DNA from 3 places in the Glaciimonas sp. Gout2 genome. Region 2 is predicted to be linked to each of the others. Evidence: predicted binding sites of a transcription regulator. Region 2 holds the regulator's gene; each other region holds the start of a gene.
The links. Region 2 encodes sigma-54, which starts transcription at its own class of promoters, with help from an activator protein. Its sites were predicted from a motif close to TGGCANGNAANCTGCTTT; they were not measured.
Positions count from the first base shown of each region.

Region 1: QN379_RS18740 (PEP-CTERM sorting domain-containing protein) is a predicted target of sigma-54. The motif match lies at 6,649-6,666, and genes of this name have one in related genera.
Region 3: adh (aldehyde dehydrogenase) is a predicted target of sigma-54. The motif match lies at 6,387-6,404, and genes of this name have one in related genera.

Region 1 is NZ_JASJXA010000035.1:786-11,381, reverse strand. It holds gene QN379_RS18750 (hypothetical protein) at 271-5,316, shown strand; gene QN379_RS18745 (hypothetical protein) at 5,571-5,921, opposite strand; gene QN379_RS18740 (PEP-CTERM sorting domain-containing protein) at 6,763-7,530, shown strand; gene katG (catalase/peroxidase HPI) at 7,736-9,931, opposite strand; gene QN379_RS18730 (DUF642 domain-containing protein) at 10,266-10,596, shown strand, end outside.
Region 2 is NZ_JASJXA010000004.1:120,995-131,590, forward strand. It holds gene aroKB (bifunctional shikimate kinase/3-dehydroquinate synthase AroKB) at 1-1,324, shown strand, start outside; gene QN379_RS05155 (deoxyguanosinetriphosphate triphosphohydrolase) at 1,346-2,527, shown strand; gene QN379_RS05160 (DUF4197 domain-containing protein) at 2,813-3,511, shown strand; gene hpf (ribosome hibernation-promoting factor, HPF/YfiA family) at 3,879-4,232, opposite strand; gene QN379_RS05170 (RNA polymerase factor sigma-54) at 4,366-5,853, opposite strand; gene lptB (LPS export ABC transporter ATP-binding protein) at 5,880-6,632, opposite strand; gene lptA (lipopolysaccharide transport periplasmic protein LptA) at 6,634-7,173, opposite strand; gene lptC (LPS export ABC transporter periplasmic protein LptC) at 7,247-7,849, opposite strand; gene QN379_RS05190 (HAD family hydrolase) at 7,846-8,418, opposite strand; gene QN379_RS05195 (KpsF/GutQ family sugar-phosphate isomerase) at 8,418-9,470, opposite strand; gene QN379_RS05200 (S8 family peptidase) at 9,795-10,596, opposite strand, start outside.
Region 3 is NZ_JASJXA010000003.1:4,658-15,253, forward strand. It holds gene glpT (glycerol-3-phosphate transporter) at 1-679, shown strand, start outside; gene QN379_RS03715 (DUF2127 domain-containing protein) at 799-1,323, opposite strand; gene eutC (ethanolamine ammonia-lyase subunit EutC) at 1,492-2,340, opposite strand; gene QN379_RS03725 (ethanolamine ammonia-lyase subunit EutB) at 2,422-3,825, opposite strand; gene QN379_RS03730 (DUF779 domain-containing protein) at 4,175-4,573, opposite strand; gene adh (aldehyde dehydrogenase) at 4,789-6,309, opposite strand; gene QN379_RS03740 (ABC transporter ATP-binding protein) at 7,067-7,810, shown strand; gene QN379_RS03745 (metal ABC transporter permease) at 7,807-8,712, shown strand; gene QN379_RS03750 (metal ABC transporter substrate-binding protein) at 8,950-9,858, shown strand; gene QN379_RS03755 (2-hydroxyacid dehydrogenase) at 9,999-10,596, shown strand, end outside.

The DNA.
Region 1 (10,596 bases), on a different contig from region 2:
GCCGTAATAGGTGTAGAAAAGTCAGTGTTCACAGCCTCTAAGTTGTTTGTCGTTAACTGTCATTAAATTCATCAAAGGATGCTCATGTTTCGTATCACTCCTACCCGAACGCCTTCAACTTCTCTCGGGAGTTCCACGACACGTCACGGTACTGCTTCCGAATTTAGCGCTCGCGTCACAAGGTGTAACGGTTTTGACGCATCACCGCATAAAGTGAAGGCATCCCATTATGCAAAAGCGCCAAGGCAAACGCGCAGGCAACGCATTGATATGGAAATTAAAAGCGAAGAAATAAATAAAAAAAAGATAGAAATTGAAATGAATGCATTGCGAGCTGGTTACGCTGAGTTTTATGATGTTCCTGAATTGGTTTCTGGTGTTGAAGCACGGGCCACCACAGAACCGATCAACAAAACAGGATTCGCGTTTGCAGTCCTATTAGCGATAAATGCATGTAAACCAGCGCAATTATTAAAAGTGTATTGTGCGCAGACGGGAACGCGTTTTTCTGGCTTTCCGAATACCACTATAGACCCTAATCTGCCTACGCCTGTTAAAGGCCCGAACAATGGTACGGCTGCGGTCGCGACCTCACATCTCCCCTCATTGGGAGAAATCGGAAACGGCCTGCTAACGTATGGAAAGTATGTATACGACAGCCTGCCGACGTGGCCGAAGCCTCGGATGACGGGTGTTGATTGCGCTAGACTTGACGATTTTAATGAAGCCTATTGGAGGCCCAGTAACGAAAAGCACAAAATAGAGCTTCCTTATGGGAATGAAAGTACTTCTACCGCACTATCCAACATAACTGTCGAATCTTCCTCTGGTTCCGATATCACCAACACTGCAAAACCTTCTTTTAACATAAGTGATGCTTATTTTTTGATCGACACGGGAGCAATCGTGAGCGGGATAAACGCTTACCACCGCTGGCCTGCGAATATTCCGCAGGACGAACGATTGAAGGGACTGGCACTTGAACGCCAGAATTACAAATCAGATATTTATCAACTCCTGGACGCGTTCGCACCATTAATATCACGCACATGGGGGGGCGATGCAATTGTGGACCAATACGAGTACACGGTGTTGCAATACGCGATGCAAGCCCAGCATCCCAAGGATGATAATCATGTTTCTGCGTATGATCCCGCGGAACCCCAGGCGGCCAGACCGCAAGCAGAATTGCGGAACGAGGTTGCGCAGTTATTCTTCAATGCTTTAGCGCAGATAAATGGGCCATCAGGCGATCAGGCCTTAGAAAATTTCATACACAGTAGCGTGACCACCGAACTGGCAACTAACCCAACGCTGGATGCATTGTCCAAGCTTACTGTGCGTACCGAAGCAGCGATTCGTAAGCGGCTAGAGCTGCACGTACCCTTACTCAATACCGCCGATCGTCACTGGTTGAACACGCTCTCAAAGTGGTTTGTCGAGGCGGCATTGCGTGCGATTGATCCTTTGCTCAGCGCGCAACTTAATATTGATGACCCGGACTTTCGTGACACGACCTACTTAAGTTACGATGGCACATTAATGAGCATAGGCGCGGGTTTTATTAATCAATTCCCACCAAAATTCAGGTCAGCTCTTACTCCCGCCGCTCTGCGTGAAGCGGGACTGCATAGTTTGATCGATTTGTCTCCTGCGGCATGGCCTTTGACAACAGCGCCTGCACTGATACGTTTCTGTAATTCGCTTACAAAAAATACGCCAAATGAACGTCTTGGAAGTCATGTTGAGCGGATGAAATCCGGACTAGCTTCTCTGATGACACCCTTACTTCCAAAGATCCGGCTCATGCAGGCAGTCCAGGAAAAGGGGGAGCATTTCTCGTGGATTATTAATGATCGGAGTACTGAAAATGTGCTTCACAAACAGCAATCGAAGAATGCGTTAGAAGAACTTTTACTCAGTAAATATAATTTATATAATTTTGGCTTGGCGCAATTGCCAATAACCGATCGTAATAATTTAATTCGTTCAGGTAAGGTTGCTCATTTGGAAGTGTTTTTACCAAGAGTAATTTTATATGACGCGCAACACGCTGATATCTCTTATAAAGCTGCATTTACTGCAACATCTGGCTTGATCATACGAACCGGATCGATAAACGACGCGGTATCTTCCGACTATTATTTGTTTTCCGAAGAGCGCTCATGGGGGGCACCCGTTGTTTCCAAAATTACGGAGCAAATACAGCAAGCTGGTGGGGTCACGGAGTATGTGAACAAGCATCATGCCAGCTTCACAAGCGGCATTCGGTTCCCTCCGTCCGATCACACCACCTTCGAGGCTCCCTCGATCTTTGGTTTTGCAACAAATCTAGACGAAATCGCCTTCGTGGTGAGTGAATTACAGATATTTCCCGCAGCAATTCATAAAAGAATTCCACAGACGTCGCCCTCGCAACCGCATCCTCAGACCTGGACTGAAGAAATCTTTCATTCTAATATTTATGCGCTTGGAAAATTCATTATTGGATTGATTCCAGAGGGTAATTGCGTGATCGCCATCCTTGATACAGCTGAAATGATCGCACTGCCCGCAAAAACCGATGAGGGACGAGCGGAACAAGGAATGGCGATAGGAACAGATGCACTATTTTGTTTCACCGGATTGATTAAAATAAACGAGGCGCAGTACCTTATACCGTCTGTTCGAGCTGCTTTTAACTACGGAAGTGCAGACGAATTTGCGACATCTCAGGTCGAAAAGCATTTATCAGAGCAAATGCCAAAAACAGGCCCAGTGGCCGATCTGGCGGATGAAAAAATCAAACCGGGGGAGCGCGCGCACGTCGCTACAAAGCCTGAAGATTTACACTTTAGAACTGGTATTTCCGAATTTTTCGATACCGCGCCCGTCATAGTCGAGGCGCTCCCGAACAAAATTTCAGTTCAGGGAAATACCCTCAATGTGCCGCACAACTTATCTCCCAAAGGGCTCATCCAGAAGTCTGATGGTGGGCCGATATATCTGGTTATGGCGTTAGATCATTCAGGAAAAAGAGTGAGTTACCTCTGGAATGAATCGGAAGAAAAATTGGAATTGCAGACTGAGCAATGGCTTCAGGGATATGGACATTTGATCGATGAAGATCCACAAATTTTGTGGATGTTCATAAAAAACTTTCCAAAACGCGTATCTTCGGCAGGCATAGCTGAGATGCTGTATGACAACAAACGTCTCAACGGGGTACGCAAAGTTGAGTATCAGAGTTTTTTTGATCATACGCCGGAGCAGGTAGAGCGCGGTGTCTACAGCATAGGAGACCGCGAGTATATACAGCTTAAAGGCGAATTCTATTTGCTGGAGAAGGAAATCAAAGCCGACGGGGAGCGTCGTATTATGGGAGAAGGTATTCCAAAAGACTTACGCCTTGATATGAAATATGACGGCGTTAACTGGCACGTAACAAATAATCATTTGATTACCCCTGTCACCAGTCTTCCTGAGACTATTGTCTCTTTTAACGAAGCCTTGGAACAAGGATTCAACTTACCAGAAGGTTGGTCAACATCGACGATGTACATTGATAACTCTAATCCTGATCAATTTGTCCTCAGCTTTCAGGATAAGAGCGGTAAGACCCAATATCGTTATGGCCCAGACAGAAAAAATGCATTCGAAGAACTTTCTGCTGGTGAATTTGAAGAAAAACAATGCAGGGCGAGGCGAGCGCCACCCGAAGGTCCCAAAGCAAGTTGCAGTGCGCTAAACTTTAAGATCGCCCCCCTACCGCGAGAGTCCGCGCGTACAAAGGCAATAAACCAGCTTGTTGCAATGGATGTTGAAACGCGTCCTTATTATGAGCGTCCGTTACTGCGACTGGAAATGAGTCGCGACGTTGAAAAAATTCGAAAATTGTTTCACAATAATCCGCACATTACACAACTTTTTTTCATTTTAACCACGAGAATGAATAAAGGGGAAAAATTAATGTCGCCGAGGGTAATCAACGAAATGAAGACGTTTAAATGGGGAGGTGACGGCATACCAAAAGATCGGTTACTAAGCCTAACGAATTTTTGGGGCGAAATGAAGTTACGGCTCGCACGTGAGCCCAATGATGATTTTGGAGGGCAGGCCGCGGTGTTGCAAGATATCTGTGAGTCGAGCCTAAGACTTTGCAATAACCAGCGGACCTTTAGTGAACTGAAAGATATTTACAACACAAAAGTAAACACGTTGAATCAGTTAAGTGACGAATACGAAATCAATTATGTCAAACCGCAACAAAGAATCACAACGCGCTTATGGAAAAGGGTATTTGGTCCTCCTTTAACCTCAGAGGTTACCAGGGCTGCGGGCTGGACATTCGAGATACGCGCGAAAGGTTTGTCCGAAATACGTCATACTTTTGGACCATACTTTGCCGATGATATTAGCGCCGCATATGCCAACAGCCATGAACTTACGGGACAGTTGCTGGACTGGTCAAAGATTGCGCCTGAATCATTTTGGGAGCAAGTTGCTGCGTATTTTCACGTTGCCCCGGAAAAGATAACGTCAGGGTACAAAGATGAAATCATACGAATACTCTCAAAATTTAAGGGTTATGCTGCCCCAGTGCGTATCGATAAATTACGCATTATCTCGCCGTTGGTCAGCCCAGAGGGGATACGGTATCGATATAACATGCAAAAACACATAGAAGGCATTCCTCAAGAAACGGCACTCTTTGCCGACGAGGTTTTAGCCTACACGCACGAAAATGGCCTGAAACGGGGTGAGCTTTATCTAACGACTACAACATTTTTATCACCAATCAATCACCCCACTGCCTTACAGGAAACCTTACAACATGAGATATCACATTTAGCAATACCCGACGGTAAACAGGAAATTTATCTAACTGGCGACAGATCAAAATATGGGTACTGCTCAGAAAACGGGCTACGTCGGCAAGCAGACGTGTTACTCAGTTCGCCGGCCGCATTTCTGAGATATGTGAAAGGACTATCTCACGCAAAAAGGAGTTTTCTGAGGCATTTCCAGAAAGTATTGCCATCCAGCTTCAGTCAGTATTTACCTGAGGGTGTCAATACGCATATTAGTCATGAGCGCTTTAGGGGCTTTATAAAAAAAGTGTTCGAAGGGCCGGCTGATGAAAAAATTAAAGCATTTATGATGCCAGATCTATTTGTCGCATGGCTTCAGCATATGTCAAAAGCTTTACCCAAAACAGGTGCTGAACAAGCAGAATTGAGACATAAGCGCGACGCTTCACCTGACGATATGAATGCTCGAGTCACAAAACTTCTGGTACGTGAATTGTTTGAAACTAGTAGCGATACCACACCCTAAACAACAAGTTTAATATTCTGAGATATATCGCTTGGGTTTAACCCACGAGGTCACCGCAGAATTATTTGACGGCTGCGCAAAAGGGCGGCGACATTGCTGACCTTTTGTTTGTGTACAGAATGATTTCTGAAGCTCAGACTAACTTGATCTTGCTGTGCTGGACGCGCAGGCACCCCACGGCCTAAACGTCAGCGCCATCGCGTGATGGCCAGTAAATAAAACGCCCCGATCACAACTATGATCGGAGCGTCAAATCAAGAAGCTAAGGGAGAGCCTGATGCCGCTGGCACGTTAGCACGATCGCTCATTCCATCAATCCGACGCGCAGCCATCTCCGTGAGCATCTGCGATGACATCAACGCGAGCCGCAACAAGCGCTCCGTGGCAATGATATCGAGCGTCGGTGCCGTATCGGTATCTCTATCCGAATTGCTTGAATGCGCCAAATCAATACAGGTCGAGATACCTTCGCAGACGTCCACCGTCATGGCAAAAAACTGCGCGTGCGGATTTGTTTGATGGTGAGAAGGCAGCCATGAAAATGGCTTGTGATAAGCCTCCGGAAATTCCGCTTCGTCGGATGGCGTGATTGGCGGCTTGCTCATGATTGTGCCGCCGTGACGAATTGCGGGTGGGCGAGGTTAGACGTGGTGGTGCGAGACATTGCGGACTCCTTGGATAGGATGAAACCGCGCCCCGCTGCTAAACGGGGTGGGCGGCAAATGGCAGGGTTAGCAGACCAGTATCCAAAGCAACCGGCAGGCCGAAGCCTCCCCACCATTGCCCCCCAAAAAGGCGCAACAAAGGTGAGTGCACAAAAAAACGGCAGTGCGCCGTTTTTTTGTGCACTTTGGATAAGTCAGGCTGCTAAACCCGTTCCCTTTTTTGTAGGGACGAAAACAGTATAGAGCATTGGTGTGATTTTGCGAAGATTTGATTGTTTGGCGGCAGGGCGGTACGTTGATCGACTTATTTATCCAATGGCGTCTTTATAAGGCCTGACAATTTCGGTAAAGCTTTGGCTGCGATGTCTTATATTTTGATGGCATGACTTTAATCAATCCTGTGTTTATCTCGCAAAAATGACGACGTGTTGTATTTGGATTCGTCTTAGTTGCGCGTCATCGACAGTTCTGGTGATTAAAGACATTGATATATTGATCAATCACTTAGCGGGGAAGGGCGTGCAGGGCGCTACGAACAACGTGTCGGAATTTTTTACATTCGGCGTCAGGCTTGTCCAGACATCTCAATCGCGCTGATGTAGAGGTTATAGATAAGTAGATGATTCTTAAAGAGAATCACCCAAAAAACGCTCCGTACTCAGAGTTTTGGCATAGTTCTTCCTATTTTTCTGAATATCGGCATGTGAAGCCAATATCCTCGTTGAATAAGATAAGACGTGGATTTATTCGGAGTTGAGTTTATATTTTGAGGGAATGAAAAGTGAAAATTTTTTTGAAAAGAACGCTTGAAGTACTCGGAGCTGCGGCGTTAATGAGTGTCCTGCTAGTTGGCACTGCCAGCGCATCCGTTATTGGATATCGCTCGGGTGTTGGTGGTTTTGGTGGCCTCGGTGGTGGTTCGGGCTTTGACGCCCTTTTTGCAGCAGCTGGTGACACGGTTGCTTTAACAGATTTCAACAGTGCAAGCGCTGTGAGTTCTGCGACTGGGCTATGGATGAATGGCGGTACAAATGTTTTAAATGGCACGGAACAAAGCAACCTGCTCAGTTTTTTGAACTCTGGTGGGCGTGCCGTGTATGTGACTGATCGTTCTGATTCTGGGCCGTGGTCAGTGTCGACAGCCTCCATCCTGGGATTATTTGGCGCTGCAGATATCCATACCGGCGGTGATAACGGAACTTATGCAACTATAGGGAGCAACGCATTGGTGGCCGGTGTCACAAATATAAAGTTCAATACCTGGTCAGCTGTCGATCCAACGAAAGCGAGCCCGACGTTGCTAACGGCAAATGGTATGGCGGCCGTTTATAACGTTGGCCTTGGACAGCTTCTGTTCATTGGTGATACTAACTGGCAGAATGGTTCTATTGGTGCAGACGGTACTAGCGGCGCAGACGATGCAGCGTTCGCTAACAATATAGTTTCGTGGCTTGGCACTGAAAGAACCGCTGTTCCCGAGCCAGGCTCGATCGCACTTTTTGGTGTTGCGTTAGCAGGTTTAGTATTTGTCCGTCGTCGTAAAGTATAGTCGATTGCAATTTGCAATTTGCAATTTAGATGAAAGGATTCAGCACAACCGGTTGAGTCCTTTTACTCTTCTTTCAGCGACAGTCGGTATAATTTTCTGTTCCCACCGCACAAAAAAAGCCCCGAATTTCGGGGCTTTTTAATCATAGCTGCATAGCCAACTATCGCGCGATTAGTCAGTGAAATCGCAGGACTTTTATCTGCAATCAAGCAAGATCGTAACGATCCAGGTTCATCACCTTAGTCCAGGCTGCAACAAAGTCATGCACCATTGCTTGCTGCGCGTCGCTGCTGGCATACACTTCGGCGATAGCGCGCAGTTGGGAGTTGGAGCCGAACACGAGATCAGCCACCGTACCTGTCCATTTGGGTTCGCCTGTTGCCCGATCAAGCCCTTCCAATACGCCTTCAGACGTAGTTGACTTCTGCCACTTCGTGCTCATGTCGAGCAAGTTCACGAAGAAATCATTGGTCAATGTTTCGGACTGTTTGGTCAACACCCCGTGCTTGGTTTGTCCGAAGTTTGTATTCAACGCGCGCATGCCACCGATCAGTACTGTCATCTCGGGAGCACTGAGCGTCATCAAGTTAGCCCGATCCACCAGTAGTTCAGCCGCTGATCCTTCAAGTCCCTTGCGGAGGTAGTTGCGAAACCCATCTGCTACTGGTTCCAGTGGCGCGAATGAGTGCGCATCGGTCTGCTCTTGTGAAGCATCTGTGCGCCCTGGCGAGAAGGGAACCGTGATGTCGTGGCCGCCCTTTTTTGCCGCTGCCTCAACGGCAGCGCTGCCGCCCAGAACGATTAAATCCGCGAGAGAAATCTTTTTGCCGCCCGATTGCGCGCCATTGAAATTCTTCTGGATTACTTCCAGGGCCTGAAGCACCTTGGCCAATTCAACCGGTTGATTCACCTCCCAGTCCTTCTGCGGCGCAAGGCGAATGCGCGCACCGTTGGCACCGCCGCGCTTGTCACTTCCGCGGAACGTTGCCGCCGACGCCCAGGCAGTCGTGACCAGTTGAGAGATGGACAGTCCTGATGCGAGGACGGCAGCTTTCAGTGCCGCAATGTCCTGCTCACCGACCAATTCATGATCGACTGACGGAAGCGGGTCTTGCCACAGCAACTGTCCCTTCGGAACAAGCGCACCAAGGTAACGCGCGACCGGGCCCATGTCGCGATGGGTCAGCTTGTACCAGGCCTTGGCAAACACTTCTGCGAATTCTTGTGGATTCTGGTGAAAGCGGCGAGAAATCTTTTCATAGGCAGGGTCGATCCGCAACGAGAGGTCGGTGGTCAACATAAATGGCGCATTCCGCTTCGTTGAATCGTGGGCATCCGGTACAGTCCCGGCTCCCGCACCATTCTTGGGAGTCCACTGGTGGGCACCGGCGGGGCTCTTGGTCAGCTCCCATTCATAACCGAACAGAGTGTCAAAGTAGCTGTTGTCCCACGTAGTTGGTGTGGCAGTCCATGCGCCTTCGAGACCGCTGGTGAACGTGTCGACGCCTTTGCCGCTACCGAAGGAATTTTTCCAGCCTAAGCCTTGCTCTTCGATTTCGGCGCCTTCGGGTTCGCGGCCGACGTGGTCCTCTGACGCTGCGCCATGGCATTTGCCGAAGGTGTGACCGCCCGCGCAGAGCGCGACTGTTTCTTCGTCATTCATGGCCATGCGGGCGAATGTTTCGCGGATATCGCGTGCGGCCAAGAGTGGGTCGGGGTTGCCATTTGGCCCTTGCGGGTTGACGTAAATCAGGCCCATCTGCACCGCACCAAGAGGCTGTTCGAGTTCGCGGTCGCCGCTATAACGTTTGTCGCCAAGCCACGTATCTTCAGAACCCCAATTAATGTCTTCTTGTGGTTCCCATACGTCCTCGCGCCCACCGGCGAAACCGAAGGTCTTGAATCCCATCGACTCCATGGCGACATTTCCCGTGAGAACTATCAGGTCGGCCCATGAGATTTTTTTGCCATACTTTTGCTTGATCGGCCACAGCAAACGTCGTGCTTTGTCGAGGCTGGCGTTATCCGGCCAACTATTGAGGGGCGCAAATCGCTGCGTGCCAAAGCCAGAGCCGCCACGACCATCGGCGATGCGGTATGTGCCTGCGCTGTGCCACGCCATACGGACAAAGAGCGGTCCGTAGTGACCGTAATCCGCAGGCCACCAGTCTTGTGAGTCTGTCATCAACGCATGCAGGTCGTTGACCACCGCCTTCAGGTCGAGACTTTTGAATTCCTCAGCGTAATTGAACGCCTTGCCCATCGGGTCGGAGACGGGCGAATTGTGATGCAGAGTCTTGAGGTTCAGTTGATTTGGCCACCAGTCAGCGTTTGTTCTAGCGCCAGCCATTGGGGATTTGCTGGGACCGCTCGTGAAAGGGCATTGTGGTTCAGTTGACAAGGTTTTCTCCTGAGTTTATTAGCAGTTTGGTACCTGAGGGAGTGTAGACCGTTGATCCCAATTTACATACGTAATATTTTCAATCGGATCGATAGGTAAAGCCGACGGACGAAAGCTGCCGTTAAAGATTCATTGGTCGTTGGGATCAAGAAGCCGTTCGTCAATAGTCTCTCGCTATTTGTCGACTTTTTTTACAGTTATGTTTATAAAAAATTAGTTTGCCTTGTAACACATTGTTTTTTATAGCTAAAAGTTCTTGGCACGAAAAATGCGTAATAGCCGTCGAAGCACCATGAGCAATTACATGACGATTTATATTTTTTAGAGGAATGCGATGAAAACGGGTCTTTTGATAAAAATTTCTGCGCTGGTGCTACTTGCAGCAGCCGGAAGTGCGAACGCTACGGCACAACTGGTTACTAACGGCGGTTTCGAAAATGGGCAATCTGGTTGGAATTTCAATGGAAATGTAAAGGTAACCTCTGGGAATGTTTATGCGCAGTATGGCTGGACCGATGCTAACTATCCTAACGGAAACGTCGCTTTATTTGGTGCCGGCGATATGGCTGGCGGGTCGATCAAACAAGATCTCATTACGGTAGCTGGACAAACGTATGCGCTAAGTTTTGATTATGGAGCAATCACTGGAGGTGGGAGACCTCAAA
Region 2 (10,596 bases):
TCATAGCATTTTGTCTCAGCTTGATATGACGCGTGTCAACGTCGATGAGCATGTCGGGCTAATGAACAATAACGCAACGGATCTGACTGCTACAAACGCGGTATCCTCAAGCGACCATCTTTCTACCAATTTTTCTATGAATCAACAAAATACTTTGAATGCATCTCCATACGCAGCAACTTCTACTTTATCCGTCAGCTTGCAAGTTGAGTTAGGTGAGCGTAGTTATCCGATAGAGATCGGACAGCGGTTGTTGTTGGATGGTGAATTGATCGCCCGACTGGTCAAGGGCAAGCAGGTTGCTATTGTCACCAATACTGTAGTCGCCCCGCTGTATCTGGATGTGTTGCGTTCATCGCTCCTTTCGGCAGGCAAGTCGGTTGTTGAAATCATTCTGCCAGATGGTGAAGAAGAGAAAAACTGGACCAATCTGATGGTGATTTTCGATCGCTTATTGAGTGAAAAGTGTGATCGTAAGACAACATTGGTTGCACTGGGCGGTGGCGTTATTGGGGATCTGACTGGCTATGCGGCGTCAGCTTATATGCGTGGCGTGCCGTTTGTGCAAATTCCTACTACTTTGCTGGCGCAGGTTGATTCATCCGTTGGTGGCAAAACCGGCATAAATCATCCGCTTGGCAAGAATATGATCGGTGCTTTTTACCAACCTCAGGCGGTACTTGCGGATATCACAACACTGCAAACATTGCCGAAGCGCGAATTATCTGCCGGTTTGGCGGAAGTTATTAAATACGGCGCGGTAATTGACGCCGCATTTTTCGATTGGCTCGAGGCGAATATTGGCAAATTGATGGCGCGCGATAGCGCAGCGCTGGCTTACGCTATCCAGCGCTCATGCGAAATCAAAGCTGATGTGGTACGACAGGATGAGCGCGAAGGTGGTTTGCGAGCGATTTTGAATTTTGGACATACTTTTGGTCACGCTATCGAATCCGGTCTGGGTTATGGCGTATGGTTGCATGGCGAAGCGGTCGGCTGTGGCATGATCATGGCGGCTGAATTATCACACCGTCTGGGTTATATCGATGCCGTTGCACGTGATCGCGTGAGCGCGTTAGTGCGGGCGGCGGGCTTACCAACTGCCGCGCCGAATCTTGGTGCAGGGCGCTGGCTTGAGTTGATGCAGGTCGATAAGAAAAACGAAGATGGTCAAATCAAATTCATTTTAATGAATCAACTGGGTGGATCATTGGTTAGCACGGTGCCACAGGAACCACTATTGGCGACGATACAACAATTATCGACTGTGCCGGTTAACCCATCAATTAATCCGTCCGTTAATCCCCCTAAATCCATCGCTTAATAACCCGCTTAGCGCCGTCCCATGACAAATCAAGAAGCGTCTCTTGCACCGTATGCTGCACATTCAGCGACATCACGGGGACGCTTGTTTGACGAAATTGCGCCCAACACCCGCACTGAGTTTCAACGTGATCGTGACCGCATTGTCCATTGCACAGCCTTTCGTCGGCTAGAATATAAAACGCAGGTATTCGTTAATCACGAAGGTGATCTATTTCGTACCCGGCTGACGCATAGTATTGAGGTTGCTCAAATCGCCCGCTCTATCGCCCGCAATCTGCAACTGAACGAAGATCTGGTGGAGGCGATTTCGTTAGCGCACGATCTTGGTCACACGCCTTTTGGGCATGCTGGACAAGATGCCCTAAACGCCTGTATGAATAACTTCGGTGGCTTCGAGCACAACCTGCAAAGTCTGCGACTGGTCGACAAACTGGAGCAACGATACGGCGCATTCGACGGTTTGAATTTGATGTTTGAAACGCGCGAAGGTATTTTGAAGCACTGTTCAGTGGCTAACGCCAAAAGATTGGGCGATATTGGTCATCGCTTCCTCCAGCGCAAACAGCCCAGCCTGGAAGCGCAGGTTGCCAATCTTGCGGATGAAATTGCCTATAACAATCACGATATTGACGACGGCTTAAGGTCGGGACTGCTGACACTTGACCAGATGATGCAAATTGATTTTTTTGCACGTCATAATCGCGAGGTCGAAACGACTTTTCCCGGACTACGTGGACGCCGTGCGATCAACGAAACTGTGCGCCGCATGATTAATGCCTTGATCAACGATTTAATCAATACATCGCGTGAACGCATTAAGGCTGCTGCACCGCAGACGGTCGATGACGTGCGGGATGCGGCGCCACTGATTGCTTTCTCGGACCCAATGGCGCGTGAGGCCATTGCACTGAAACAGTTCTTGCGTGAAAATCTTTATCGCCATTATCTAGTCAATCGGATGACCAGCAAGGCCAGGCGGATCGTGGTGGAGTTATTTGACTGCTTTGTTAATGAACCGGCTTTGCTGCCGCCGGATTATCAGTTAATACAAGCTGTTACGCAGCAAGGGCTCCCTGATCCACAGGTTGATAGTGTCCAATTGCAAGCGCGTCAAGTCGCCGATTACATCGCGGGGATGACCGATCGTTATGCAATACGTGAACATCGCCGGTTGTTTCTGGTCGATGATGGACATTTATAATCTCCTTTGTTGAATCGCGTTACGTCATTGCGTGATGGCGCAGCAGATATCAATGCGATGATACATAGCAATATACGTTTTGATATCTGAACGTCTTATCGTACTTTCTGTCAATACATGTCGTCGCGTTATTCTCATACGAACATAAAAATGCACCGCTGTTTTTATTGAGTTGGATCAATGGCTGCATTGACAGGATGATCGGCGAAGTGATCAGCTGATGTTTCTTATATATTTTTGCGCGTGTTTTTGTTTGCTTTTTCGTCTTTATAAAAGGGACTTTACATGAAATTTATCTTTCAACCGGCATTACGTTTAGGTCTGGTGATCTCTTTAGTCTCTACCGCCGCGATGGCATTTTCTTTGGCGGATTTGAGCAATCAGGATGCCAACTCAGGACTGAAGGCGGCGCTCAATAAAGGCGCGGACGTTGCAGTTGCCAAGCTGGGCGTCGAAAACGGATTTTTAAATAACGATAAAGTAAAAATCGGATTGCCAGGGATGCTAGAGAAAGCACGACCGCTGCTTAAAATGACAGGGAAGGGCCAACAACTGGATGATCTGGTCGTGTCGATGAATCATGCCGCAGAGTCTGCCGTGCCATTGGCGAAGCCGTTGCTCCTGAATGCGGTGAAATCCATGTCGGTCACGGATGCGAAGAATATTCTGAGTGGCGGCGACACATCGGTAACCGATTTTTTCAGAGAGAAAACTGCCACCCCGTTAGGAGAAAAATTTCTCCCGATAGTAAAGAAAATCACCGACCGTAACGGTGTATCCACACAATACAATTCGACGATGGGATTGGTCAGTAAAACGGGTCTTGTGCCAGGTCAGGCGGCGACTGTTGAAGGCTATGTCACGCAGCGCACCTTGGATGGCTTGTTTTACATGATAGGGGAAGAGGAAAAAGCGATTCGACGTGATCCGATCGGTGCTGGCAGTGCAATTATCGGAAAAGTTTTTGGCGCATTAAAGCAATAGGCTGCGGCATACCATCGTCATGGTATTTTTGATGTGGACCGAATTGGGAAAGTTACGGGTCTGGCGACTTTATGAAAACTCTTTTGAGAGTGACGTTATAAAGCTTCTTGCTTAGTTATTTGTTTTGGCCGCTGTTTGAGGTGTACCCGGTTGCGTTCGAGACATTCGAGACATTCGGCGATGCCTCCGAACACTGCTAAACGATGCAAAGTGTTACGAACATATTCGGGCAGGGCGTGTGTAAGTTATATAATTTTAAAATGACAAAGGGCGCATTAACTGCGCCCTTGCTCATTTGTCAGTATAGTATTTTTCAATTTATTTATTGAGCAATACTTACGTTGACCGCATTAGAGAACCCCGTCCATCACGTTGCTGCGATGGGCAAATCCTCAGGTAGATGCTTGATTGCCGAATGTTGATGATTCTGCAATTTGTCCTTATATTTAATCACTTGTCGATCGAGTTTGTCGATTAACAAATCGATGGCGGCGTAAAGGTCATGCGCAATGCTCTCGGCATGCAGGTCTTTGCCTTTAACGCGCAGATTAATTTCGGCTTTTTGACGCTTTTCTTTCTCTGTGATTTTGTCTACCGTCAGGATCACACTAATATCTATGACCTGATCGAAGTGGCGCTTGATACGCTCCAATTTGCTTAGCACGTGTTCGCGAATGGCGGGAGTTACGTCGAGGTGATGCCCACTAATTGTGAAATTCATACAGCGCTCCTATCAAGTGTGTCGTTGGCGGTTCGGACCTGGACGATTAATTCAGTGTTGAATCACCAATTTATTCATCAACCATAAATCAATCAGTCAGAACACAGCGACGTTTGTGCAAACAAGCAAACAGCTATAAAGATTTACGCAAATTGACCGGCGGAATTCGTAAAGCTTCGCGATATTTTGCGACGGTGCGACGGGCCACTACCATACCTTGTTCCGCGAGCATGTCGGCAATCTTGCTGTCAGAGAAAGGACTTTTAGAATCTTCCGCTCCTATCAGTTGTTTGATTAACGCCCGTATCGCCGTTGAGGAAGCCTCTCCACCTGCCTCTGTAGCAACATGGCTGCCAAAGAAATACTTTAATTCGAACATCCCGTGTGGGGTGAGCATGTATTTCTGAGTAGTTACACGTGAGATAGTACTCTCGTGTAATCCTAGTGTATCAGCTATTTCGCGCAACACAAGAGGTCGCATAGCAACCGCCCCATGTGAGAAAAAATTCCGTTGACGCTCAACAATTGCCTGCGCTACACGCAGTATGGTATCGAAGCGCTGACGCATATTTTTGATCAGCCACTTTGCCTCCTGTAGCTGCGAGTTAAGTGATCCCTCGCTCTTGCCCTGCTTGAGAATGTTGGCATAAAGAGCATTAACTCGAAGCCTTGGCATAACGTCATTGTTGAGCATTACCTGCCAACCATTTTTTGTTTTTCTGACAATTACATCTGGTACGACATAATCTGACGCACCGCCAGCAAAGGTCGCGCCGGGATGAGGATTACATTTTTTGATAATAATTTGTGCCTCGCGCAAATCTTCATCATCACACTCCAGCGCTTTTTTGATTTTATTAAAATCGCGCTGGGCAAATAAGGTCAGATAACCTTCAACGATTGTTAGTGCCAGTCGGCGTGTGACGAACGCTACTTTGGGAAATGCTTTGATTTGCAATGCGAGGCATTCTGACGCGTTGCGTGCTCCGACACCATTTGGGTCGAAGCTTTGGACCATCTTCAAGGCCATCGACAATTCTTCGATCTCGATATCAAGTTGCTCTGGAAGACGTGCAAAAATATCGTCTAGTGATTCCTCCAGGTAGCCGTTTTCATCAAGCGCATCAATGATCAACTCGATCAATGCACGGTCGCGTTGCTGATCAACAGCTTCACGCATTTGTTTGAGCAAATGTTCGCGCAACGTCGATTCGCAGGCTTCTAATTGTGGTCGTGAATCCTCATCATCTGGGGCTTTGGAGGTTCGGGAAACGTCGTCAAAGCTCCATTCGCTGTCAGTATTGCCGTTCTCTTGATTGTTTTCGCCAGACTCAGGGGCTTCACCACCGCCCTCGGGCTCTGTAGGCGAGCTGCTTACTTCGCTGTCACCAGGTGGCGCATCCATTGTTGAGGCGCTGGTACTGATCGCCCCGTCGGCGAGTAATCGCACTGAATTATCCAAAGGATCGTCTAGACGTTCCAGTAACGGATTATCCGAAAGGATGTGTTCGAGTTCCTGATGTAACTCCAACGTAGACAACTGCAACAATCGAATCGATTGCTGCAGTTGCGGGGTTAGCGCCAGATGCTGCGAGGTACGGAGTTGAAGAGATTGTTTCATGGGCGCTAGGGAATCCGTTGAATCCGTTACATGCGGAAATGTTCACCCAGATAAACTCGTCGCACAGATTCATTGGCGATGATGTCGTCTGGACTGCCGCTGGCTAGCACGCTACCTTGGTTGATGATGTATGCCCGGTCACAAATGCCGAGCGTTTCGCGCACATTATGGTCGGTGATCAAGACACCGATGCCGCGCTCTTTAAGGAACCTGACGATACGTTGAATTTCGATAACGGCGATAGGATCAATACCGGCGAACGGCTCATCAAGAAGCACGAAGCGCGGATTAGTGGCTAAAGCGCGGGCGATTTCGACACGTCGTCGTTCACCACCGGATAAAGATAACGCCTGATTTTCTCGCAATTTCTCAATTTGCAATTCTTGCAGCAGCGAATCGAGTTTGTCCGAGATCTCATCTTTAGTCAGTGCGTTGCCGTTTGGCCGCTGCAACTCAAGTACCGCACGAATATTGTCTTCGACCGTTAGCTTGCGAAAAACAGAGGCCTCTTGCGGCAGATAAGACAGACCAAGCACCGCGCGTTGATGAATCGGTAAACGCGAGATGTCAACGCCATCTAAATCAATTGTTCCACCATCCGATGGCACCAGACCGACGATCATATAGAACGAAGTCGTTTTTCCAGCGCCGTTAGGACCAAGCAAGCCGACGACCTCGCCGTTATTTACTTTCAAAGAGACATCGCGGACTACTTGGCGCGCGCCATAACTTTTTTGCAGCCCTTTAACGATCAAGGTGCTTAAATTTGTAGAGGTCATCTTATTTACTCTTCGGCTGGATGACTGCTTTGATGCGGCCCGCGCCAGGTTGACTATTGCCGGAAACATTGTTACTGACCGAGTAGAACTCCACGCGACTATCGTAAGAGATGAATTCGCCGTTTACAACATCGGTGACTTTGGTCCCTTGCAGACGTCGCATTTGCGCTTTCGAAAATAATTTAACGATTTCAGTTTTATCGTCGTACTCAATTCGCTCAGCTTCACCTTCGATCCATAAGTCAGGACCGCCGTCGCGCTTTTGGCGAAACGTGGCTAAGCCACCGGGAGGTGCGTATAAGGTGGCAAATTGATAGCCTGATGGGTCCGTCGTGACGACGACTTTGTTGGCTTTCATGATCAGCGTGCCGCGGGTCAGTATCACCTTGCCGGTGAATATCTTTACTTGTTTTACGTCGTCCAGCGTGAACTGGTCTGCGTCTACGTTGGATGGTTTATCTGCGTCAGCTTTTTCAGCATGGGCACCTGAAATACAAGTCAGTTGCAGCGCGAGTAGGGTTAAAAATAGAATACGTTTCATAAAAATCCTGAAAGGGGATACTGGCACTAAAAGCAACAATGGCTTCAATAGGATTATCCGGTAATCATGTGAGTTATTTAGTCTGCCGCGGTGTTGCGCGATAGGTGCCACGGACATTGTTTAATAGGCGTAATTGCATAGTCGCATTATTGGCATACATACCAACACCGGTCATTTTCGACTGATCGATCGTGATTTCGACCGCTTTGTTGCTTGTCATAATGTCATCATCTGGCAATAGCTGAAGGTACTCGGACTGCAAATGAAGCTTTGACGACTTTGGCGTCGCTGAGCGGTCTGCGTTCACATTGCCGTACATATTCACTTTACTGTTGTTGTCTTCGATTTTGGCAGTATTGGAGCGCAAGGTCATCGGCGGTTGTTGTTTATCAAGGCTACGAATGACGGGAAGAATCACGTCAAATGAATCGTCGGCGGGATTGTGCGTCAGGCGTTGACCTGAGATGTTGTAGCGTGGCTGACCATTAAGTGCGAGTTGCACATAATTAAAATTTTCGACGTAATAATCAGGCGCAACACGCGGCGCACCCGGCAATAATTGCTCTGTATTTTTACGCATCACTTCCATGATCCAGAAACTACCGAGAGTGAGTGCCACACACACCGTCAGCAGCAGCATGAAGCGTAGGCGAAAAGTTGACCGCAGGTTTTTCATGCCGCCTCTATGACGCCGGTCAAATACTGTGCCAAAGCGGCGGCGTACTTGCCTTGCGCACGCAGAATTAAATCACAGACTTCACGCGCAGCGCCTTGCCCGCCGTTTGCCTGCGTAACATAGTGAACGCGCGATTTGACCTCCTGATGACCATTGGGGACACTGACAGCAAAACCGGTACGCGTCAAAATAGGCAGGTCAATGATGTCGTCGCCAATAAAACCGCAAACATCTGGGGTAAGGTTGGTATCGGCCAATAACGCGGCAAATGCGGTATTTTTGTTATGCGCGCCTTGATAGACGTGCGTAATGCCGAGATCGCTCACCCGACGGCTGACGATGGCTGAGCTGCGCGCACTGATAATGGCGGTGATAATCCCTGCTTGTTGGAGTAATTTGATGCCGAGTCCGTCGAGTACATTGAAACGTTTTATTGCCTCTCCGTCGGGACCAAACAATATGCCACCATCGGTCAACACGCCATCGACGTCAAAAATCATCATCTTGATTTGGGCGGCGCGCGCCATGACTTCTGCGGGTATGTTAATAGTATTGGGGGCGGCTACCATCAAATCACCTTGGCACGGGTCAAATCATGAATATGTAGCGCACCGACCAGTTTGCCATCGGCATCTGCCACCAGCAACTGGTTAATTCGGAACTCTTCCATGATTTGTACAGCATCAACTGCCAATTGGTCAGGGCCAACAGTACGCGGATTAGCATGCATCACGTCGGCAATTGTCAGCTTGGAAAAGTCCTGTACGTGTTCAATTAGGCGTCGCAGATCGCCGTCGGTGAATACGCCGACAGGGTGAAATTTATCGTCCACGATTGCCGTCATGGCAATACCTTTGTGTGTGATTTCGAGCAATGCTGCCGATAACGATACTTCTGCGGTGACCGCAGGAATATCGGCACCGCTGCGCATAACGTCACGCACGTGGGTCAGTAAGCGTCTGCCGAGCGCGCCGCCAGGATGGGAGCGAGCAAAATCTTCTTCACGAAAGCCACGCGCATCCAGCAATGCTACCGCCAGCGCGTCACCTAGCGCCAAGGTCGCGGTAGTGCTTGCAGTTGGCGCAAGATTAAGGGTGCACGCCTCTTGGTCTACTTTGACGTTGAGATGAACTGTTGCTAACTGTGCAAGGGAAGAGTGGTCATTGCCGGTCATGGCAATTAGCGTCGCGCCCATGCGTTTAACGATCGGCACGATCGCCATTAACTCGGCGGTTTCGCCGGAGTTGGAAATAGCGATAAAAGCGTCATTTTCTGTCACCATCCCAAGATCGCCATGGGCGGCTTCGGCGGGATGAATGAATAAGGCCGGTGTGCCGGTCGATGCCAGCGTTGAGGCAATTTTTCGGGCTATATGACCGGACTTGCCGATACCAGAAACAACGACACGACCGGTACAGCTCAACAATAGTGCGACCGCTTGCGCAAAGGGAGCTTCAATGGCCCCCATTGCACTGTCGGCAGACATCCCGGCGCTGTCAGAAATACGGTTTTTTAGCGCAATTATTGCATCCGCTTCGATTTGTAGCGTTTGACACGCGAGCTCAAGCGCTCGTTTGGCGTTAAAAGATTTTGGCAAGATTTTGGCATGGATTACACTCATCTCGAAAGTATAAACGAATTCCTAAAGCAAAAAACTTGCCAGTGTCATTATGGTGCAATTAATATCGACATATTGCACGGTGGTGTTGCGTACAGTGTCGGATAATCATTTTAATTATTAAATTAATTATTAAATTAATTATCAATAATACAATTGTTGAGCAATAACTAAGCAAACATGTTTTCCACATCAGGATTGACGCATTTCTATGCGCTGTTACACAGTATTAGATGCTTATCCTGCCCATCGCAGGCTCGCCTAGCGATGCCGGGTGAATACTTGATGAGCGAGATTGCGTACCAGCACGACAGCGCAATCAAACCATTAATGGTTGCATGCCCCACGATCAGCCCACTCAAAGCCCCAACCTTGATTGATGGTATCGGTATAAGCCGGATCGCCCGGTTCCCGTTGCGAATGCCACATTGCAAGATAGATGCGACCGTTATGCTGGACCATATCTCCCCCTTGATAGCTCTGACTTTGCTTCCACAATGGTTTGCATTCTTCCACTGGTATTGGTGCAACGTCATCTGCTTTCACTATTACGGTGTGGTTCTTCTGCGCGCTCAACTTTCCGTCATTTGCGGTGACGGTGAAGTGATACTGTGTCTCCTGTGCCAGTGTAGGAGCAGTGAAAGTGAGTTGCGCGCCATCCGCTATGAATGCCAGTGGAGGCGATACTTTCCAGCTATAAGCTAGCTTGCCGCCATCGGCAGCGCTTGAGCCCGCAGCGTCTAACTTCACCGAAGTGCCGCTTGTTGCTTGCGTGGGACCGCTAACGACGACGACCGGTGGTCGACTTTCTTCCGACTTTTTCACAGTAATTTTTTGCTCAGCGTGCGCTTTACGTCCGCCATGGCTGCTGGAGACATCAATTGTTACCTGATAACTGCCGGCGGCTAATGTTGAAAGCGTCAATTCCTGCTGCGCGCCTTGCAACACTCCCGCACCAGTTGCATCCTGAATTTTCCAGTTATACACCGGGGGTGTACCAGCTTCGCCTTTAAAGTTTGGTGCGGCCTTCAAATTCGCTGCTTGCCCCTGTACGATTGACGTCGGACCGACAATTTCTACGTTCGTGGCTACTACACTTACTTTCATGGTGGAACTGCTTTGCACACCC
Region 3 (10,596 bases), on a different contig from region 2:
CGATTATCCGGAAGGCTACGACAAATCCCACGAAGAAGAACTGACCACTAAGGAAATTCTGTTTCGCTACGTACTAAATAACAAATTATTGTGGTACATCGCTTTTGCCAACGTATTTGTTTATTTGCTGCGGTATGGCGTGTTGGATTGGGCGCCGACTTATCTACGCGAAGTCAAACACTTCAGCATCGATAAATCATCCTGGGCCTATTTTATGTACGAATGGGCGGGTATTCCTGGGACATTATTGTGCGGCTGGATGTCAGACAAAATCTTTAAAGGCAACCGTGCCTTGACTGGAATTGTCTTCATGATTCTGGTCACCATCGCGACATTGGTGTATTGGCTCAATCCGGCTGGCAATCCCGGCATAGATATCGCTGCGTTGTGCGCTATCGGCTTTTTGATTTATGGGCCCGTCATGTTAATCGGTTTGTACGCGCTGGAACTGGCACCGAAAAAAGCTGCAGGAACCGCCGCTGGTTTCACCGGTCTGTTTGGTTATCTTGGCGGTTCAGTCGCAGCCAGTGCGCTTTTAGGTTCCACCGTGGATCATTGGGGCTGGGATGGCGGATTCATCCTGTTAGTAGGATCTTGCATATTGTCGGTGCTATTTTTCGTCATGGCGTGGTATGGCTCGCGACCGCAACATCCTGACTTGAAAGATATTTCAACTTAAATGCTGGATAAATGGTCGGCTGTACAGATGGATGAGGTTACTCAGTGAAGTAACTCAGAAGTAACACCATGAAGTAATTCTGCGATGAAGGAGCGCACGCGCTGAAGCCATTAAAAGCTTTAGCGCGTGTTGCGTTCCGCAGTGCGTTTTAGCCATATTTGCAACACCAGATAAGCCACCACAAAAACGTTTCCGGCCAGCACCGCAGCATTCGTCAAGGATGGATGCAAAACAAGATGGCGAATTTCGATAGGAATATAGATTCCACCCGATATCGCACCCAACCAGGTCGCCCAGGCGCGATTATTCCAAAGGCCATAACATTCTGTGAAACGCAGCGATATATAGGCCAATCCGATCAACGCGACGTTGCGGCGATTTTCGTCATTCAAGACGTCGGCGTAATGCAGAAAAATAGACGGATAATGCGCAGTTGGGTCCATGCCAAAATGACCGATCAACTCGATCGCCAGATGGCGAATATCATGGTGCAGCAGGTCCAGCAAGCCTAGCGTAGCGGCTAAAGCGGCCAACCCCTTAATACCCTCAAACGTAGCAATCGCTTTTAACGCCGCCCGAGATTTTTCTGATGCTGGTGGCGACTGGTTTGTGATGATGTCTTTTGTGTCATTGGATGATTGCATAAGACGATTATGCACGAAGCTGGACTTTATTATTCGGCAATAAATTCTAATGTTATCTGCCATCCCGTTATTCGCTTGCTTGGTAGTTTTACCATCTCACGCTCTAATACCTTCGCCTCTTTATCGATATAAATACGTCAATATGATTGGCTTACAATTGATTTTCCGTCACTCTTTTTCTATTAGAAAATTACGTGATGCCGGTTTGAGAGTGGGATCGTTGATAGTGCCATCTTTCAGCGATATCCCGGTTAACTGCCGACTGAATGCTTCGGATAGCAAATAATGTAGTTTACCTGCTGCGTCTGGATAGCTTAATCCGGCAGGGCGGATATTTGATATGCAGTTTCTACTTTCATCGGTCAAGCCCACATGCGGTTGCCATGTCAGATAAATGCCCATGCTGTCTGGCGAGCTTAGACCGGGGCGTTCGCCGATCAACACTACGACCATCTTTGCGCCTAGCAATTCACCAATCTCATCGCCAATAGCCACACGTCCCTGACGTACGATTGTAAAGGGTGCAGTTGACCAGTTTTCGGCTTTTAGCAACGGCATGAGCGTAGCAAGAAAAGTTGCTGCATTTTGTTCAATCGCCAATGCAGAAAGGCCATCGGCAATTACGAATGCCAGATCAACGTGCCGCTGGCTAGTGTGAGTTTTTATGGTGGTTGAATCTTTAAGCGGCGCTGATAACGCCTCCAGAATCTGATGCGAAGAAGGGGACAGTTTTCGACCAAAATCTGGTCGCTGCAAATAGCTATCCCGGGTTTGAGCGACGCTTGATAAGGTAACGCATGCATTCTGTTGACTAACGCCGCAGTCAGTTAGCGCTTGCGCCACTTTTTCGGTATCCAGCATCTGATGCACGGCGTCACGCGCCCTTGCATGGGCTAGCTGAAAGTCCAATTGAACGGCAGTTGGCAGACTTATTCCGGCACGGCCGAGCGCGATCCTTGCGCTCGTAAATTGGCGCAGGAGTTGCCATGGATTGGTAATAACCGTTGGTTTAGTCATACTTAATTAACCCGTTTCTGTCCTTCGTTTCTGTCCTTATTATCTCGCCGCTTGCGGGAGTGCGGTTGTCCAAGTGCGCTATCACGGCAGACGCAACAAGGCGTGTTTAAACGCCGGTGGTAGTTCCTCTTTAAGCATTAACGTGCCATCGCCGGAAAATATTTGCATGTCTTGCAGCCACTTTTCAAATTCGGGCGCTGGCTTTAGCCCCAATACGCGTCGGGCGTAAAGTGCGTCGTGGAATGAAGTCGATTGATAGTGCAGCATAATATCGTCCGATCCGGGCACACCCATGATGAAATTGCAACCGGCTGTGCCCAGCAATGTCAGCAAAACGTCCATGTCATTTTGATCCGCTTCGGCGTGGTTGGTGTAGCAGACATCGCAACCCATCGGCAATCCTAACAACTTCGCGCAAAAGTGATCTTCCAGACCGGCGCGGATTATTTGCTTCCCATCATATAAATATTCAGGACCAATAAAGCCAACTACTGAGTTCACCAGAAGCGGTTTAAATTTTCTGGCAACCGCGTAGGCACGCGCTTCGCAGGTTTGCTGATCGATCCCATGATGGGCGTTAGCCGACAGGGCGCTACCTTGCCCGGTTTCAAAATACATGACGTTGTTGCCGATGGTGCCGCGTCCCAAAGAAAGCGCTGCTTGCTGCGCCTCATCCAACAAATTCAAATTGATCCCAAAACTTTGGTTGGCTGCCTCGGTGCCAGCAATCGACTGAAATACCAAATCCACGGGAGCGCCGCGGTTGATCGCTTCTATCGTGTTGGTGACATGCGTCAGCACGCAGGATTGAGTAGGAATGCGGTATTGTTGAATGATCTGATCCAGCATCGATACCAGTTTGATGACTTGCCCGACGTTATCGGTGGCCGGATTGATACCAATCACCGCATCGCCGCTGCCATACATCAAGCCGTCTAGAATGCTAGCGGCAATTCCTGTGGCGTCATCGGTCGGATGGTTCGGTTGCAGGCGGGTCGATAGACGGTTAGCTAGTCCAATGGTATTGCGGAAGCGGGTGACGACGCGACATTTTTTGGCAACCAGAATCAAATCCTGGACGCGCATGATTTTTGAGACCGCTGCCGCCATCTCCGGCGTGATGCCGGGCGCGATCGCAGTGAGTAATAACTCTGTGGCAGCGTCGCTCAGAAGCCAGTTGCGGAAGTCGCCAATCGTTAAGTGTCGGATGGCGGCGAAGGCATTGGCATCGTGGTCATCGATAATCAATCGGCTGACCTCGTCGCTTTCGTAGGGGACCAGTAAATCGTTAAGGAATGTGGTTAGTGGCAGCGCCGCCAGAGTCATCTGTGCAGCGACACGCTCTTCGGCACTGGCGGCAGCGATACCCGCCAGATGGTCGCCCGAGCGTGTGGGAGTGGCTTTTGCCATCAGGTCTTTCAGGTCGCGAAATTGGTAGGTTTTAGTCCCTACCACGTGACTGAACCGGACAATCGGACGGTGCATAGGCGGCCTGTTTTACGTTTGAAAAAACGTGCGGTCCAAAGCGGAGCCGAACGACGTATTTACAGAGATTAGCAGAGATAAGCCGATATTAGCTGATATAAACTAAAAGTTGGCCGAGGATGCCAACGGCAATAGAAGCGCGTTGAACGTCGCGCGTCGTTTCTTTGGCGTCGATGTGGCTTTTTTAGTATCATCGGGGCGGTGATTCACGCGTGATGAATGAACCACAATTAACAAACCATGAAATACGGCGACTAATACTGAATCGCAGGAATTTAACGACCCGGCTTGGTAGCTGCTGATCGGATTTTAGCTATCGTCAGTCCGGACCAGACTGCTTTAGTTTGGGTCAGGATACTGTCTGTTTTCCAAGCAGTTGGGGCAACTTTGCCAATGCATCGTATTCCTCATCGCTAAACAGCCTTGATCGCGTCAAAAAGCGACGTCCTGATCCGTTGTCTAGTGAGAACATGCCACCGTTGCCATTGACAACGTCAATGATTAATTGCGTATGTTTCCAGTATTCGAATTGCTCGGCGCCGATATAAAACGGTTCACCATCCAGTTCACCCAAATACACATCTCCGTCGCCAACCTGAAAATCGTCTCGGGCGTAACACATGGGGGCACTGCCATCGCAGCAGCCGCCGGATTGAAAAAACATTAGCGCACCATGTCTTTTTCTTAGCGTTTGTAGCAATTCTAGCGTCGCTTCAGTCGCAACGACTCGGGCGGGGGTAGTTGACATAAGAAAGGCCTTTCGTGAAAAATAGGACTTACGCAAATCCGCACCAGCGGCGCTATGCTTCACAATTTTATAATGCGGCATAAGCTTCGTAAAATAGGGGCGATAAACCTGCTACTGAGCTGTTGCTGGGACGATTTTGCGTAAATCCTAAGAAAATTGAACTCTGCCTTAACCGGCGGTAAAGCAGAGTCCACATTACAATCTAGCAGCGAACTTTAGAAAAAGCCTAAAGCGTTAGGGCTATAACTGACCAACAGATTTTTGGTTTGTTGATAGTGATCCAACATCATCTTGTGATTCTCACGACCGATACCAGACTGCTTGTAACCACCAAATGCTGCATGCGCAGGGTACAGGTGATAACAGTTAGTCCAGACCCGACCCGCTTGAATCTCGCGACCCATACGGAAAGCACGTGAGCCATCGCGTGTCCACAGCCCTGCGCCCAGACCATACAATGTGTCGTTGGCGATTTCCAGCGCTTCTTCTTCGTCTTTGAAAGTCGTGACAGACAACACAGGTCCAAAAATTTCTTCCTGGAAGATGCGCATTTTGTTATTACCTTCGAACACGGTTGGTTCCATGTAATAACCCGCATCCAGATCACCGCCATGTTGCGTGCGACCGCCGCCGGTGAGCAACTTGGCGCCTTCTTGTTTGCCAATGTCGATGTATGACAGAATTTTTTCGAGCTGTTCCTGCGATGCTTGTGCACCGATCATCGTGCTCATTTCGAGTGGATTGCCTTGCTTGATGGCTTTTACGCGTTTTAATGCACGTTCCATAAAGCGGTCATAGATCGATTCTTGAATCAACGCGCGTGATGGGCAAGTGCACACTTCACCTTGATTTAGCGCGAACATGGCAAAGCCTTCCAGGCATTTGTCAAAGAACGCATCGTCCTGATCCATGACATCAGCAAAGAAGATGTTAGGCGATTTGCCGCCTAGTTCCAGCGTTACAGGGATGATGTTTTGCGATGCGTATTGCATGATGAGGCGGCCGGTAGTAGTTTCACCGGTGAAAGCGATCTTGGCAATCCGCTTGCTCGAAGCCAACGGTTTGCCTGCTTCCAGACCGAAACCTTGAATAATATTAAGCACACCCGGTGGCAACAAATCTTGCACTAGTTCAATCCACACCATAATCGAGGCTGGTGTTTGTTCAGCTGGCTTAAGGACGATGCAATTGCCTGCCGCCAACGCCGGTGCCATTTTCCAGACTGCCATCAATATTGGAAAATTCCACGGAATGATCTGACCAACGACGCCCAAAGGCTCATGGAAATGATAAGCGTAAGTTTCTGCATCGATGGTCGCGACAGTGCCTTCTTGGGCACGGATGCAACCGGCAAAATAGCGGAAATGATCAATAGCCAATGGAATGTCGGCTAATGTTGTTTCGCGCAGAGGTTTACCGTTGTCGATCGTTTCGGCAATAGCCAGCAACTCCAGATTAGCTTCCATCCGGTCTGCGATTTTAAGCAGGATGTTGGCGCGGTCGGCAGGTGAAGTCCGGCCCCAGGCACGCTTAGCGGCATGTGCGGCGTCTAATGCCAGATCGACATCTTCTGCGCTGGATCGTGCTACTTCGCAAAAAGCGCGACCGAGAACAGGACTAATGTTTTCAAAATACTCACCCTTTACCGGTGGGACAAATTTTCCACCGATGAAATTGTCGTAACGTTGCTTGAAGGGATTTTTAATGCCTAGTTTGGTGATGTCTGCTAGATTCATGTCGTCCTCCGAAAGGGATTTTAGTTAATTGATTACCAAGTTGGCGTTAGGCCAAGGTGCAACAGGCACTCAACCTATTTGCAAAGGTCGTGCCAATCAATATTCCGCAGATTATTAGCCGGAATTTTTTTGCCGTAAATCGCTGAAAACCCGCATGGATATTAACTATCACCTATCCGTTATGGGATAAATTTATCAGTTTCAAATTGCCCATGTCACAAACATAAAACCACTGCTGTTTTATTTTGGAACACTCTTGCATTGGCAGTGTTCCGAATTTGAACTGCCTTTGAAGTGATGCAATTTTGATTAATGACAAGTGGAGAAGTTCAGTCGCTTTGTATTCGGCAACGATTGGTTTGACACAAAAAAAACAATAAAATGTGGCGGTTAAAACCACCAAATGCAACTTGGTTGCACTATAATCGGCACGCTGCAACTAGGTTGCAATTGGCTTTCATCTGATTACAAAGAGCAACTAGTGGGCGAATGTAAAGAGACCATAGAGCAAAAATAGAGCCGGTTCGGACTTGGTTTTGCCTTGGGTTTGCCGCGGTTTTGCCCTTTTGTGGCCCGATCGTGTCTAAACAATTTGTTGTAAATATAAAGCTAAGATGTCGATCAAATCGTCCTCCCTTATGAATAAAAAGCGCAGTAGTATGCTGGCGCGTTCGGCATGGTTTCGACTAATGCTGGTACTTCCCGTGTGCGTTTTATTTTGGGTTGGCGTCTGGTGGGCACTGGCGGGAGCGACAGGATGAAACCGGCAGTAACGTTGCACAACCTGACGGTCGCCTATCGTCAGCATCCGGCTTTGCACCATATCAGCGGAAGCTTTGAATCCGGTTCACTGACCGCGATTATTGGCCCGAATGGTGCAGGGAAAAGTACCTTATTGAAAAGCTTGCTAGGATTGGTTCGCATCGATAGCGGTCGCGTCGACATCAGCATTGCGCGCAAGCGTATCGCGTATTTGCCGCAGCAAGCTGAGATTGACCGCGGTTTTCCAATTTCAGTGATGGATTGCGTATTGCTGGGCTATTGGCAAAGTGCCGGGTTATTTGGTGGGATTACGAAGGCAATGTCAGAAAAAGGCGATGCCGCCTTACATGCGGTTGGCCTGGATGGATTTGCTGATCGCTCCATTGGCAGTTTGTCGGCGGGACAGTTTCAGCGTGTCTTGTTTGCGCGGATTTTGTTGCAGGATGCCGAGCTAATTTTGCTCGACGAACCGTTCAATGCCGTGGATGCAAAGACGACGGAAGATTTGCTGGTGATCGTACAGTCATGGCATGCGCAAAAGCGCACCGTGATTGCTGTGTTGCATGACAACGAACAGGTGCGCCGCTATTTTCCCCAATCGGTATTGCTGGCACGGCGCCTGGTGGCATGGGGTGACACGACACACGTATTAACCGACGATCATTTGCGGCTGGCTAAAAATATGCCTGAAGCGCAGGATCCGAACGCACCATTTTGCCAGCCGGAGACGACGGCATGAGTTTTTTCTCCCTGCATTGGTTGACCACGTTTTATCAATTTACCTTAGCGCCATTTCAGGAGTTTGCCTTCATGCGGCGCGCTCTGATCGGTATTCTGGCGCTTGCGCTCAGCAGTGCGCCCCTTGGCGTGTTGTTGACGTTGCGCCGGATGAGTCTGTTTGGTGATGCGCTTAGCCATGCCGTGCTGCCGGGTGTCGCAGTCGGATTCATGTTATTCGGCTTGTCGCTGCCAGCGTTAAGCATCGGTGGCTTTCTGGCTGGCGTGATTGTGGTGGCGATTGCCGCGTTGATCAGTCGCCATACCGATTTAAAGGAAGATGCCAGTCTTGCGTCGATCTATTTGATCGCGCTGGCACTGGGCGTGATGCTGATCTCGGTCAACGGCTCCAAACTAGATTTATTACATATTCTTTTTGGCAACGTACTTGGGGTCGATCGCGAAGGCTTGTTTCTGGTCGCCGGTGTCACAACGATCAGTTTGGTAGTAGGTGCCATGATGTATCGCGGGCTGGTATTGGAAAGTTTTGACGCCTCGTTTCTGGCGGCTTGCGGTGTCAAGGGCGCACGTGGTGCACTATTCCAGCAACTATTTTTGATGCTGGTAGTGCTCAATCTGGTGGCGTCTTTTCAGACGTTGGGTACGCTTATGGCGGTGGGATTGATGATGTTGCCAGCAGTTTCTGCGCGTCTTTGGCATGATACTTTGCCCGCACAATTGCTCAACAGCGCTTTGCAAGCGGCAGCGGCGGGTTATATCGGTTTATTGTTATCGTATTACACATCAACCCCTTCCGGTCCGACCATCATTGTCTGCGCCGGTGGACTGTATTTGATCTCGTTGCTGATCGCACCGCGTGGTTGGTTGGCAAAATTATGGAAGCGACCGCATCGGCTTGCCTGATTTGCGAACAATTACCAGGAGCGACTTGTCAGTTGACGGATGAAAGCGGAACGTAAAAATAATCGACCAGAGTCAATTTTGTGATCGGTTTGGTTGCCGATTTTTCGAGGTTTGACGTTTAGTTCTCGATGGCGCTCTACGCCAGCTCTTTCTAGTTTTGTGTTTTGTGGGCCGACGTCGTCGGCCCAGCAGCGCCGTGCCTAATAGTTTTTGATTCCAATCCTCAAGGAGTATCGCATGATGCGTTTTAAGCAATTTCTATCCATGATGATGGCGGCGGTTATAGTAACGATAGTCAGCAGTTCTGCATCGGCGGCCACAAAAATGCCGGTCGTGGTGAGCTTTAGCATACTCAGCGATATCGTCAGCAATGTTGGCCGGGAACACATCAGCATATCGACGCTGGTCGGGCCGGACGAAGATGCGCATGTATATGCGCCGACGCCAAAAGACGTGAGAACATTGGCGCAAGCAAAGGTCGTGGTCATTAATGGTCTTGGTTTTGAGGGCTGGATTGAGCGGCTTGCCGATGCGGCAAATTACAAAGGTGCAGTAGTGGTCGTTAGCAATGGTATAACAGCCCGTCAACGCCCGGACGGCGGCGATGCCGGGCATCATCTTGATCCGCATGCATGGCAAGATCCGGCTAATGTGATGGTCTACATCCGCAATATTGTTGCCGCACTGAGCAAGGCTGACCCAGCCAACGCTACAGCATATAAAAATAATGGTGCCGAATATACGCGCGCATTAGTGGCACTGGATAATTGGGCACAAGCGCAATTTGCGCAAATTCCCGACGCACGCCGTAACGTGATCACCTCCCATGATGCATTCGAATATTTTGGCGCACACTTTAAGGTACGTTTTCTTGCCCCACAAGGCGTTTCAACCGAAAGCGAACCAAGTGCCAGAGATGTCGCGATGCTGATCCGGCAAATCCGTGAGGAGCATAGCAAAGCGCTCTTTTTTGAAAATATGAGTAATCCGAAGCTATTGCAACAAATCAGCGATGAGGTTGGCGTTAAGCCTGGCGGCAAGTTATATGCGGATGCATTGTCGCAGGCTAATGGGGATGCCCCGACCTATTTGCGCATGATGCGTTTTAATGTGGCGCAAATCATGGATCGTCTGAAGCAGGAGTAATTTGCAATGCACCACCGTCAAGTCACTACGCCATATTGCGCGTCTTTACGGTAGTCGTTCGGAAATGATGGCGCCAAGCAGATGTGACGATTGAACGGTAACATACTGACTTTCGTTAATGCGCCAAAATGCCCGATATTATGAAACCCAATCTGCTTATTCTCAGTGCTTTTTCCGATGAACATCTGGAACAGATTAAACAGGGTTACGAGGTTTTATACGCGCCGAACCTGAAGCAGCGCGCCGAAGCGATTACTACCAACGGAATACACTTTCAAGCTGTGCTGACAATCGGCAGCATAGGATTAACAGCGGATGAAATCGCCGCGATGCCAAAGTTGGAACTGATCTGCGCATTGGGTGCCGGATACGAAGAAATTGACATCGCGGCCGCTCGTGCGCGCGGGATCATCGTCTCGAATGGTGCTGGTACAAACGACGCGTGCGTTGCCGATCATGCAATGGGATTGTTGCTGGCGGCGGTGCGTGGGATTCCGCAACTGGGCGTGGCGTTACATCAAGGCATTTGGCGGACTGCACTACCATTGCCAGCAAGCGTATCGTTCAAGCGGCTTGGAATTCTGGGGCTTGGCACTATCGGGAAACAAATTGCCCGGCGTGCACTCGGATTTGATATGGAAATCGGTTATCACAGTCGCTCGGTTCGCAATGATGTGCCGTTTACCTATTTTGATTCGTTACTAGGCCTGGCCCAATGGGCTGATTTTTTGGTGGTGG